DNA from 3 places in the Alteromonas sp. RKMC-009 genome. Region 2 is predicted to be linked to each of the others. Evidence: predicted binding sites of a transcription regulator. Region 2 holds the regulator's gene; each other region holds the start of a gene.
The links. The regulator FliA, encoded in region 2, starts transcription of late flagellar genes. The targets are predictions, from matches to a motif close to CTAAAGNTNNNNNNNNNNNNGCCGATA.
Positions count from the first base shown of each region.

Region 1: the regulator FliA is predicted to act here: its motif matches at 2,373-2,399, upstream of pomA (flagellar motor protein PomA).
Region 3: the regulator FliA is predicted to act here: its motif matches at 1,775-1,801, upstream of DS731_RS10625 (VC2046/SO_2500 family protein).

Region 1 is NZ_CP031010.1:3,154,778-3,159,043, reverse strand. It holds gene dxs (1-deoxy-D-xylulose-5-phosphate synthase) at 1-984, opposite strand, end outside; gene DS731_RS14030 (farnesyl diphosphate synthase) at 1,017-1,910, opposite strand; gene xseB (exodeoxyribonuclease VII small subunit) at 1,962-2,207, opposite strand; gene pomA (flagellar motor protein PomA) at 2,444-3,205, shown strand; gene DS731_RS14015 (flagellar motor protein MotB) at 3,212-4,138, shown strand; gene DS731_RS14010 (SAM-dependent methyltransferase) at 4,170-4,266, opposite strand, start outside.
Region 2 is NZ_CP031010.1:1,517,461-1,521,726, reverse strand. It holds gene DS731_RS06605 (chemotaxis protein CheA) at 1-1,118, opposite strand, end outside; gene DS731_RS06600 (protein phosphatase CheZ) at 1,131-1,877, opposite strand; gene cheY (chemotaxis response regulator CheY) at 1,912-2,295, opposite strand; gene DS731_RS06590 (RNA polymerase sigma factor FliA) at 2,343-3,071, opposite strand; gene DS731_RS06585 (MinD/ParA family protein) at 3,068-3,934, opposite strand; gene flhF (flagellar biosynthesis protein FlhF) at 3,931-4,266, opposite strand, start outside.
Region 3 is NZ_CP031010.1:2,406,681-2,410,946, reverse strand. It holds gene DS731_RS10635 (EF-hand domain-containing protein) at 1-84, opposite strand, end outside; gene trhO (oxygen-dependent tRNA uridine(34) hydroxylase TrhO) at 144-1,142, opposite strand; gene DS731_RS10625 (VC2046/SO_2500 family protein) at 1,260-1,766, opposite strand; gene DS731_RS10620 (response regulator) at 1,888-3,528, shown strand; gene DS731_RS10615 (DMT family transporter) at 3,502-4,266, opposite strand, start outside.

The sequences.
Region 1 (4,266 bases), 1.6 Mb from region 2:
CCACTGGCCGAAAATGGCCGAAAACGTGGGGGCTGAAGGTGCAGATTTAGGCAGGGCGTTATCTTCCGGATTAAATTTTGGAACAGCGTGGAATTTTATCGGATCCTGTTCCGCTACCGGGTAGCCTTTCCCTTTTCGTGTAACTACGTGCAGGATGTGCGGGCCTGAGAACTGACGCATGTTGCGCAGGGTATCGACCATGCCATTAACATCATGGCCGTCAATGGGACCAATGTAATTAAACCCGAGCTCTTCAAAAATAGTGCCCGGCACTACCATGCCTTTGATGTGCTCTTCTGCACGGCTGGCAAACTCTTTAATCGGCGGAACATTACTCAGCAGCTTTTTACCGCCATCGCGGATTTTATTGAAAAAGTTACCGGTAAGCAGACGGGCCAGGTGACTGTTCAGTGCACCGACATTTTCCGAGATAGACATCTCATTGTCGTTAAGTACCACCACCAGGTCTTTGTTTATGTCCCCGGCATGGTTCAACGCTTCAAACGCCATACCTGCTGTCATCGCACCGTCGCCGATAACAGCAACCACTTTACGGTCTTTGCCTTCTTTATCTGCTGCGACAGCCATACCCAGTGCGGCGCTGATGGATGTAGACGAGTGACCGACAGCAAAGGTGTCGTACTCACTTTCCGGGGGCCACGGGAACGGGTGCAGACCATTTTTTTGTCGGATCGTCGACATGCGGCCGGCACGGCCGGTCAAAATTTTATGCGGGTAAGCCTGATGGCCAACATCCCACAATAAACGGTCGAATGGGGTGTTATACACATAGTGTAAAGCCACGGTCAGTTCTACTGTGCCAAGGCCGGAAGCAAAATGGCCACTGGTCTGACTAACTGAAGCCAGTAAAAACTGTCGCAACTCATCAGCCAGTTCACGGAGTTTTTCCTGTGGCAGCTTTCTGAGTTCATCCGGCGTCAGTGCCTGTGCCAGAACAGGATAGTGCGTTAATTCTAAACTCATTGTTATCGTTTCATTATGTTGTTTAGCATAAATCAGTATGTCCGTTTTACCATCAGGTCCGTAAACTCAGACAGCAATCCGGTATTGTAGGGCAAACTGTCTAAAGCTTGAAGGGCACTGGCATGAAGACGGTTTAATTCAGCCTTCGCCTGTGCCATTCCCAGTAATGCCGGAAACGTATTTTTGCCAAGTTCAATATCGGAACCCTGCGGTTTGCCGGTGACTTCGGCATCACCTTCCACATCCAGAATGTCATCCTGAATTTGAAAGGCCAGTCCCATGTCTCCCGCGTAACCCGTCAGTGCTTCCCGGTGCTCCGGTTTAAGATCACTGCAAAGTACCGTAATCATTTCCGCGCAGGCCTGCAGCAATGCGCCGGTTTTAAGGCGATGCAGGCGGGTAAGGGACGCAATGTCTATCGTGGAACCGGTAGCTGCAAGGTCTATCGCCTGGCCACCGCACATGCCGGCGTATCCAGAGGCTCTGGCAAGAATACTGACCAGTTTTGCGCGCTGACCATTGGCGAAGTCGCTCATGGGAGCATCAGCAAGAATACTGAACGCCAGGGTTTGCAAGGCATCTCCGGCAAGGATAGCCGTCGCCTCATCAAACTGAATGTGACAGGTGGGCTTTCCGCGGCGAAGATCGTCATCGTCCATTGCCGGCAGGTCGTCATGAGCCAGAGAATAAGCATGAATGCATTCTATCGCCATGCTCACTGCGGCCTGATCCTGACCGGGAATATCCAGTGTGTTACCGATGATATGTACCAGTAACGGACGCATACGTTTGCCACCGGCAAGGAGCGCATATTCCATGGCTGCGCGAAGTTGTGGTGCGTGATCAGGAAGTGCGGCAACGAGGCGCAGCAAGCTTTCGTCAGTGTCGTGCTTAATCTTCTGACGTAAGCTGTCAATATTTGTCATGAATTACCTGTATAACAAGGTGGAGCGGAGCGGTCTCTCCGCCAGATTTTATCAGTCTTCAGAAGGGGTGAAATCAACCAGCGTTTGTTCACCTTGCTCAGCGAGCAATATTTTGACTTTCTGTTCTGCCTGCGCGAGAGCCTGTTGACTCAGACGGGATAATTTTACGCCACGTTCGAATTTTTCTAAAGCTTCATTCAGCGGCAATTCTCCCGATTCCATTTCCGTCACGATGGCTTCAAGTTCTGCCAGTGATGCTTCAAAAGAGGGCGCAGATGGCGTTTTTTCTGTGGTCACGTCGGATATCCGGTGCAGTTTTAATGATAATCGCGCACATTAACCGGGCAGGCACGCGGGGTCAATTGGTTTGTCCTGTTCCTGTGTGGTCAAACGGCGGGTATCTCTCTGGTTTTATTGACGATACCTAATAATCAGCATTCATCTGGTAATCTTGTATTTTGATTATAGAATTCATAATACCGGCCGATAGAGTTAATGGCATCGCGATAAGAGAGTTTTTTGAGGAGCAATAAGTGGATTTAGCAACCGTCATAGGCATGTTAGGTGGTATCGGCTTTATTGTCATGGCCATGATCCTGGGTGGGGATTTGGGCATGTTCGTCGATGTTGCCTCAGTGCTCATTGTATTCTGTGGTTCTATCTTCGTAGTGATGTCTCAGTTTACGCTGGGTCAGTTTTTCGGTGCCGGTAAAGTGGCCGGCAAAGCATTCATGTTCAAAATCGATCCGCCGGAAGTGCTGATTGAAAAAATCGTTGAAATGGCAGATGCGGCCCGTAAAGGCGGGTTTCTCGCACTGGAAGAAGCCGAAATCGATAATGCCTTTATGCAAAAGGGCGTAGATATGCTGGTAGATGGCCACGACATTGAAGTGGTCAGAGAAACGCTGAAAAAAGATATTCAGATGACCACTGAGCGCCATGAGTTCGGTGGTTCTATTTTTAAAGGTCTGGCCGATGTTGCGCCGGCGATGGGGATGATCGGTACACTGGTTGGTCTGGTTGCCATGCTATCAAACATGGATGACCCAAAATCAATCGGTCCTGCCATGGCGGTAGCACTTTTAACAACGCTTTACGGTGCCTTCCTGGCAAACGTTATCTGTTTGCCGATTGCCGCTAAACTGGAAAACCGTAAAGAGGAAGAGAAACTTAATCAGTCTCTGGTCCTTGACGGTATCGTCGGTATTGCTGACGGTCAGAACCCGAAAGTCATTGAGGGAATTTTGAAAAACTACATCGCTGCCGGCAAACGTGGCGGCGGGGACGAGGAGTAATCTGCTATGTCAGATGAATGCCCTAAATGTCCCCCTCCCGGCCTGCCGGCGTGGATGGGGACGTTCGCTGACCTGATGTCACTGTTGATGTGCTTCTTCGTTCTGCTGCTGTCTTTCTCGGAAATGGATGTACTGAAATTTAAGCAAATCGCCGGCTCTATGAAGTTTGCCTTCGGCGTGCAGAATAAAATTGAAGTTAAAGACATTCCCAAAGGAACCAGTGTTATCGCGATGGAGTTTCGCCCGGGCCGTCCGGATCCGACGCCTATTGAAACCATTCAGCAGCAAACCATCGATATGACTCAGCCAACGCTGGAGTTTCAGGCAGGCGATGAGGACTCATCCGGTGGCCGGCAAACACAGCGCGGGTCCCAGCGTGGTGGTCAGGCTCAGCAAACTGCATCAGACTCTGCGGCTTCATCATCACAAAGCTCTGACAAAGAGCAGGACAACGAAATGATGAAGAAGGTGGCTGAACAACTGCAAAAAGAAGTGGCGGACGGCTCTATTGAAATGGAGTCTTTGGGTCAGCAACTGACAATCCGGATCAGAGAAAACGGTTCATTTTCCGCAGGTTCGGCATTTTTGCAGCCTCAGTTTAAGCCCGTGTTGAGAAAAATTGGCACTTTACTCGCAGAAATGCCCGGTGAAATAGAAATATCAGGACACAGTGACGGCCAGCATATTGCCAATGAGTTGTACCGCTCTAACTGGGATTTGTCAGCACAACGCGCTGTGGCCGTGGCGGAAGAGATCCGCAAAGCGCCGGGATTTGATGAGTCACGCATGTCCGTGACCGGTCTGGCTGACACCAAACCTCTGGTTGAAAACGCAGCCACTGCTGACGACCGTGCCCGCAACCGCCGGGTAGAAATTAACATCAATCAGGGCAAACCGTTATTGTCTGAACCTATTTCGGTACTGGAAGAATAGCAGGGCGGGAGAAGGGCGCAGCGCTGAAGCGCTACGCTCCCCGTTGTATTGTGTCTCTGAAGTGAGGTTTTGACAGGACCAGCTGAACTGTGGAGATAGTCCGTTCCAGAAATCCGCCTTCGCAATAT
Region 2 (4,266 bases):
TGCGGGGCTTTTTCTTCTTTCTTAGGTGCAGCTTTTGCAGCAGGTGCTGCGGGCTTGGAAGGGGCAGCGGGTGCGGCTGGCGCAGCCGGAGCCGCTTTTGCGGCCGGAGCAGGTGCAGCAGCTTTAGCAGGTTGAGCCGGCTTGGCAGGCTCTGCAGGTTTAGACTGTTCCGCTTTGGCAGCCTGAACGGCTTTGGTTGCCTGAGTGTCGACTTCAACACCACCGGCAATGCCGGGTCCCTGACCTTTACCGTGTAACTGGTCAAGCAAAGCTTCAAATTCGTCATCGGTGATTTCGTCACCGTCAGAACCGGCTGCAGCCTGTTCCGCTGCCGGTGCTGCGGCCGCCGGTGTAGCGGCAGGTGCGGCATCGCCACCAAACTGTCCTTTACCGTGAAGCTCGTCTAACAGAGCCTCAAATTCATCATCGGTGATATCTTCGCCATCTCCGCCAGCGGCTGCTGCCGGAGCGGGCGCAGGTGCAGCTGGCTTTGCAGGTGCATCTGCCGACGGTCTGCCGGGCGCACCGGAACCATGCAGCTGGTCCAGTAATGCTTCAAATTCATCTTCGCTGATATCTTCAATGCTGTTATCACCGGCAGGCTCTGCAACAGCGGCGGCTTCCGGTGCAACCGGTACCTCTTCAACTATCAGCTCAGGTTCTTCTGCTACCGGCACTTCTTCTGCCGGTGCTGCCGTTTCCCCGCCAAAAATATTTTCGCCGGGGGCTTCTGGCTTGCTCAACTTATGCAGAACATCAACAAGATTTGAATCAGCGGCTTCGAGTGGCTCACGGGCTTTTACCCGCTCAAACATTTCCACTACGACGTCTGTCGCTTGCAGAATGACATCCATTAATTCCGGCGTCAGTGTACGCTGGCCATTACGCATTACGTCAAAGACGTTTTCTGCGCCGTGACAAATCTCAACCAGTTCAGTCAGAGATAAGAAACCTGCGCCACCTTTTACCGTGTGATATCCACGGAAAATCGCGTTGAGGAGGTCAGCGTCTTCCGGATTATTCTCCAGGTCAACTAACTGTTCCTGTAATTGTTCCAGGATTTCTCCGGCTTCGACCAGAAAGTCCTGTAATATATCCTCATCAACATCAAACGACATTCATTCGCTCCCCTAAAAACCAAGGCTCGACAGGAGATCATCCACGTCATCCTGGCCTTGTACTACGTCATCCCGCTTCTCAGCGTTCATGATTGGCCCTTCCGCTTCAACAGCGTCCGGCTTGTTCGTGGTGCTCTGTGCTTTAACAGGTGCATCCCGTTCACCGAACACGGTCAGCATGTTCACAAGGCTGTCTTCGACTTCTTTCACCAGGTCAATCACTCTGCGAATAACCTGGCCTGTCAAATCCTGATAACCCTGTGCCATTAATACTTCGGTCAAAAGGCTGTTAAGTTTAGAAGAATCTTTCGACATGTCCTTAAACAGGGCGTCGATATCCATACATAAACTCTTGAATTCACCGAGCTCAATCTGACGGGTCATAAGCTTTTGCCATTCAGGCTCAAGGGTTGTGATCCGGTCTGATAAAGATTCAGCAATTGGCATACAGGACTCAACAGCGTCCATTGTAGTATTAGCCGCTTTTTCAGTTTCTTCAATTACGTAGGTGAGACGCGTTTGCGCATCAGGAATATCATCATTAGCCAGACCAGCAATACGCTCGTCTAACTGGAAGGTGTTGAGGGCGTCATGAAGTTGACGGGTAAGTTTGCCAACTTCAGCAAAAAGTTCGACAGACTCTTTGGCAGATACGGCCTCAAGCAGGGCGTTGGCGGATTCATCATCACCCTGCTCAAGATATGCTACCAGTTGTTTTGCTTCTTCGAGCGAAATAGGGACTTTTTTAGTAGGAGACATCCAGTAATCCTCTTCTCTGGCGGGAGCGGCTGGATCAACCTAAACGCTCAAAAATCTTGTCGAGTTTTTCCTTAAGTGTAGCGGCTGTGAAAGGCTTCACAACATATCCGTTTACACCTGCCTGTGCTGCAGCAACGATTTGCTCTTTTTTCGCTTCAGCTGTCACCATCAATACTGGCAAATGCTTGAGTTTGTCGTCAGCACGTATAGCGCGTAACAGGTCGATACCCTGCATACCTGGCATGTTCCAGTCGGTCACGACAAATTCAAAGTCGCCTTGCTGGAGCATGGGGAGGGCCGTACTTCCATCGTCAGCTTCCTGAATATTGGAAAATCCAAGATCTTTAAGCAGGTTCTTTATGATTCGTCTCATAGTAGAGAAGTCGTCTACTACAAGAATTTTCATACTCTTGTCCAAAATAGCCTCCGGTGAGGATTATCAATCGTTATTAATATTAGTATGTTTTATTCTTCTGCCTGCCATGATTGCATTCGGGCTTTTAGTTTTAACATGGCCTGGCTATGAATCTGGCTGACCCTTGACTCACTGACTTCAAGAACTTCACCGATTTCACGTAAATTCAGTTCTTCATCATAGTACAGGGACAGTACAATTGCTTCCCGTTCAGGTAATGTTGTGATGGCATGTGCCAACGCCTTTTGAAACGCCCCCTGCATTAAATCTTCGAGGGGTGAATCATTACCTTTATTCTGTTCTGTGCTGATTACATCTTCTGATACACCCAGGTCTTCAATACCGACAAGTTTACCGGCATTCACCTCGTTAAGCATTTGATGATAATCATTAATACTGACATTTAGCTTAGCAGCAATTTCTGTATCACGCGCGTCTCTGCCAGTTTCTCTTTCAACTTGTGTTATGGCTTCCGTAATAGCACGGCTATTTTTATGCACTGAACGGGGTGTCCAGTCGCCCTTACGGATTTCATCCAGCATAGCACCACGAATACGGATACCTGCGAAGGTTTCGAAACTGGCCCCTTTCGAGCCGTCGAAATTTCTGGCTGCTTCCAGCAATCCGATCATCCCTGCCTGAATCAGGTCATCCACCAGCACACTGGCAGGCAAACGCGCCATCAGGTGATGGGCAATACGTTTTACAAGGGATGCATGGCGCTCGACCAGCTGCGACTTGTCGGTCTGCTGCTGGTAAGCTGCCGCTTTACTATTCAACGTTGGCTTCCTACTGCTTGCTTCGTCACCAGTTGTTCAATGAAAAATTCCAGGTGACCACCCGGCTGAGCCGGTACCGGCCAGTTAAGCGCTTTGGTGGCTAACTGACTAATCGCGACGGCCGCAGGAGAACCGGGAAATGCATCCACAATAGCGGTTTGCTTTCTGACTGCCCGACGAATATTTTCGTCGAAAGGTACAGTTGCCACCAATTCTAGTGCCACATCCAGGAATCTGCCTGTCACTTTTGATAATTTACTGAATAATTCCTGCCCTTCACGAATGTCCCGAACCATGTTTGCCACAATTTTGAAGCGGAACACACCGTGTTCACGGTTCAATATTTTAATCAGTGCATAGGCATCGGTCAGAGAAGTCGGTTCGTCACAAACCACTACCATGATGTCCTGCGAGGCACGGGAGAAACTCAGTACCATATCGGAAATACCGGCAGCGGTATCTACAATCAGCACGTCAATCTGCGACCGTAACTCACTGAAAGCACGGATTAATCCGGCATGTTCTGTAGGCGATAACTCGGTCATTGCCTGAGTACCTGAAGTCGCCGGAGCTATTTTAATACCGTGAGGTCCGGTTACCAGAACATCATCAAGTGTGCATTCACCGGATAATACGTGAGAAAGGTTCTTCTCAACACGCAAACCCAGCATGACGTCAACGTTCGCTAATCCTAAGTCGGCATCGAGTACCATGACCCGCTTACCTTGCTTGGCCATAGCAATCGCCGTGTTTAATGTAATGTTGGTTTTACCAACACCACCTTTGCCGCCGGTAACGGCAATAACCTTTATGAGGCGTGATTGATTCATCTTTCGTAAGCTACTCGCTTGATCTTCGATCATACTGCCTGAACTGAATTAACTTCATGATTACGCTTAGTATGATTCAAACCGTACTTTTTATAAAGCTTTGCAGCGGCAGATACGAGAGATTTTGCATCAGCAACTTTAATATCTTCAGGTACCTGCTGCCCGTCGGTCACATAACTAACTGGCAATTGCTGTTCAACAGCAACACTTAAAACCTCACCCAAACTGTAGCATTCATCAACTTTCGTGAAGATACATCCGTCAAGCTTAACGGAATTATACGCTTCAATGATGCGTTGCAATGCAGGATATTGGGTATTTGCCTGCGCAACCAGGTATTTACGGACAGGTTGCATTTGTCCGTG
Region 3 (4,266 bases), 890 kb from region 2:
GATTTGACCGTTACCGTCTTTATCAAAGAAGCTGAAATCACTTTTGATTTCTGCGATTTTTTCTTCTGTAAGTTGGGTGCTCACTTAATGTCCTGATTAATTACGACTTATGAACAAAGTGTACAACCCAACTTCCCGGCTGTCTACTTAACCTGTGCCTGTTTTGCTGCCAGCGCACGTTGACGCTGCTCTTCTGCTTTTTCCTGACGACGTTTTTCCATTGCCAGTCTTGCATCAGAACCCACGTGCTCTTCGCTGCGTGCTTTCGCCAGCTGAACCTGTTTTTCACGCTCGCGGAAGCGGGCAATCTGGTCGTCACTGTGTGTACCGTGACAATGAGGGCAACTCACACCCGGCTCGTACTTATCAGACTGTTTGTCTTCTTCAGTAATCGGTAAACGACACGCATAGCAGGCATCATACTGACTTTTCTGTAAATCATGATTCACCGCAACACGGTTATCAAATACAAAACAGTCACCTTCCCATAAAGACTCTTCTGCCGGTACATCTTCCAGATATTGCAGAATACCGCCTTCCAGGTGATAAACCTCGTCAAATCCCTGCTCTTTCAGATAAGCCGTGGATTTCTCACAGCGGATACCGCCGGTACAGAACATGGCCACCTTCTTATGTTTTTCCGGGTCCATGTTATCTTTCACATAGTCAGGAAATTCACGGAAGGTCTTTGTGTTTGGATCGACGGCATGTTTGAAAGTACCGATTTCAATCTCGTAATCGTTGCGGGTATCAATAACCAGCACGTCAGGATCACTGATAAGGTCGTTCCAGTCTTTGGGTTTCACGTATGTACCCACCGTATGGCGGGGATCAATACCTTCCACACCCATTGTCACAATCTCTTTTTTCAGTTTTACCTTGGTGCGGTAGAACGGCTGCTCGTCATGCAGGGATTCTTTGTAAGAGATAGGGTTGATTCGCGGATCGCTGTTCAGATAAGCGAGTAAATTATCAATCCCTTCCCGGGGACCGGAAACTGTGCCGTTGATGCCTTCGCTGGCAAGCAATAATGTGCCTTTGATACCCTGCTCTTCCATCTTTTCGAGGAGCGGCTGGCGCATAGCTTCGTAGTTTTCAAGCGCAACGAATTTGTACATCGCGCAAACGATATATTGAGTCATTTTATATTTACCTTTGCTGATTGGAGCGTAAGACCAGTGCAAATTGCGGCGCGAAATATACCAGAACGTCTGCGATTTTCCAAATCAGCTCAGGACCTAACAAAAAATAAGCGTTTTTCAGGCAGTCAGCAATGAGGAAGAACCACTTATCACCTCATCCAGCATAGTTTCGTCTACTGGTTCCGGCGTGCGGGAAATATGCTGCAACCGCATACGGGTTGCCAGACTGCAATTTTCCTTAACTTCGGGAGGAATGAGCGTGGCATTGTCATGGGCACTTAACGGATCAGGATGCATAGACTGCCATAATGAAAAGGCCGCCGCTGAGCCGGAATTCGCCATCTTTGCCGTAGTATTGAGCGCCAGATAGTCTGCATCAGAGGGTTTAAGCGGTGACCGTTTATAGTGATTCAGACGGTCGGGAAAATGAGGATCGCCGGTAACCCCGTCTGCCTCTGCGGGTAACAGTGAAAAGTGCTCAGCACCGGGCTGACAATGCATGGCAAGGAAAAGGGAGAACTGCGCGCCTTTACCTGCCGCACGGGCAAGCTCCCCGTTCCATTCACGATCAGGGATCAGTGCCGGTAGCCGGCCAGAGTCAAAGGGTAAATCAGGTGTACTCATACTGTGCTTATCGGCATTGACCGGGATAACTAAAGACAGATCCGTACAAATTTACATACTTGAACTTTAGGCGTAATGGTCCGATCATTATACTAAAGTCTGGTTTCAGGGTAACAGGTAGATGAATTACGCAGATAAACGTGTACTGATTATAGAAGATCAGCGCCCTTTTCTGCTGGTTTTGCGGGGTCTGCTGCATTCTATGGGTGCAACCGAAGTTGTCACGAAATCCTCCGCAGAGCAGGCGTTATCCCTGTGCCGGAAACGCAAGTTTGATATCATCATCAGCGACCTTCATCTGGGCTCTGACAAAAAGAACGGTTTTGAATTTATCGAAGAGCTGCGTAGTCAGAAACTTGCAAAACCCTCAGCCATTGTGATGTTGATCAGTGCTGACAGCACCCGCCCCTTCGTACTGGGCTCTATTGATCGCGGACCTGACGACTACCTGATAAAACCCTTTTCCCAGAACCAGCTGAAAACCCGTCTTGAACGTGCCTGGAAAAAACGCCAGGCCCTGCTGCCCGTTTATCATGCGCTCCATGAAGGCGATACTGCCCTTGCCCGAAAGCAGGCGGAAAAGTTACTTGCTACTAACCGGCCTTACCGTGGTTCGGTTGCACAACTGCTCACCGGCATTTGCTGGCAACAGAAAGATTTCGCCGGTGCTCTGAATGTACTGAGCGATTTTGATACAGACAGACCTGTGCCCTGGTTGCAACTGGCACTGGCTAAAAACTGGTTAAAAATGAATGAGCGGGACAAGGCCCTTTCTATGGCACAAAGTGTTCTGCAACGTAACCGTTTCAGTGCCGAAGCTTATGACGTGGTGGCAGAATGCCAGTTACTCAATAACGACACTGAGCGGGCTGCAGAAACCATACGTCATGCCATCAAAATTTCCCCTTACTGCACAGAGCGTCATCACATTGCCTGTCATATCGCCCGTCAACACAAAGATTTTGTGCTGGCCAGTGAAAGTGCGCAGGCAATCTGGTTGTTGTCCCGAAAAACGGTGAAAGAGCATGCGGATATCTGGTGCAGCTACATTCGCAGTATTCTGGAAGTAGCGGAAAACGCTGAAGATAAGAAAACCCGTAACCGCTATCAGCAGGAAGCTCATCTTGCCGTGCAGCGGGGTAAATTTGACGATTACCTCAGCCGTAATAACGACGAATTCGATTTCGTGATCTATGAACAAATATTCACAGCCAGGCTTCACAGTATTGAAGGAAAGCTCATTGAAGCCAAGCGGGCGTTGAACAGTGGCCAGGAAGCGATACAGCAAAAATACGAGTCTTATCCGCAAACCTATGCGCCGGACAGTTTAAAAGTGATGTATGCCATCGGCGAATATGATGAAGCAGACGCTCTGGTGAATGTAATTCGATCAGGTAATGTGCACGATTCTGTAAGACAGATGCTGGATACCGACAAGCAAAAGGCTGCTGAAAAACAACAGCTTTACTCTATGCATAACAAAGAAGGCATTGAACATTATCAGCAGGGCGATTTTAAAGCGGCACGCACGTCTTTCACCAAAGCCCTGCAGTTTGCGCCGGTGAATACCGGGGTTGCCCTCAACCTGCTGCAATGCGTGATTAAACTGCTGAACACCGATACTAAAGAGCAGCCGGCTTTATTAACAGACAGCAAGCGGTTACTGAAACTGCTGGATGGTATGTTCATGAAGCCTCAGTTCCTGCAAAAGTTTGAGGAACTGAGAGCAGAATTATCAGGGCTTACCGGAAAGGCTGCCTGATAACACTTTGACAGGCTTTTTCTTTCCCAGCGCGGCCATCATCGAGCCGGTGACCACCAGTAATGCCCCGCCATATGCAACCGTGTCCAGTTCCGGCTGGTGAAAGGTATCAGGCATAATTTTCTCAGCTAACGTCATACTGATAAAAGTAAAGACCGGTTGTACTGCCAGCACGGCGGATACCTTAGACGCATACCAGACACGCATCGCCTCGGTGAAAGCTCCATAGGCAACCAGTGTATTCAGGCAGCAAAACACCAGTGCAGCCATTTGCAGACCGTCCATGGACATCAGCTCTGTCGGGGTACTCAGCGGAATAAGTAACAGGCCACCTGCGGCATACATAATGAGTGTGAGTTGTCTTGCTGATAAAGTGCGTAACAATGGTTTTTGCGCCAGTGCATAAATAGCCCATGCGACAGCTGAACCGGCGATGATGAACAGGCCGGCAATGCTTTCTGTTTCTGAGGCAAATATTTGAGGCAACCGCTGATTGAAAAACAATCCCAACCCGAGGATCAGAAGTCCCGCACCGGCAAACTGCACTTTGGTAAACGACTCTTTATACAACAACACCCCGCCGGTCATCAGCACAAATGGCGCGATTTGCATGAGAACCTGGGCACTGGACGCACTGAGGTAATTTAATCCCATAACGTTGGTGACATAATTGGTTACCAGCATCACCGTAGCGAGAGCCGCCAGCAACCAGCCATTACGGGTCAGCGATGCAGCGAC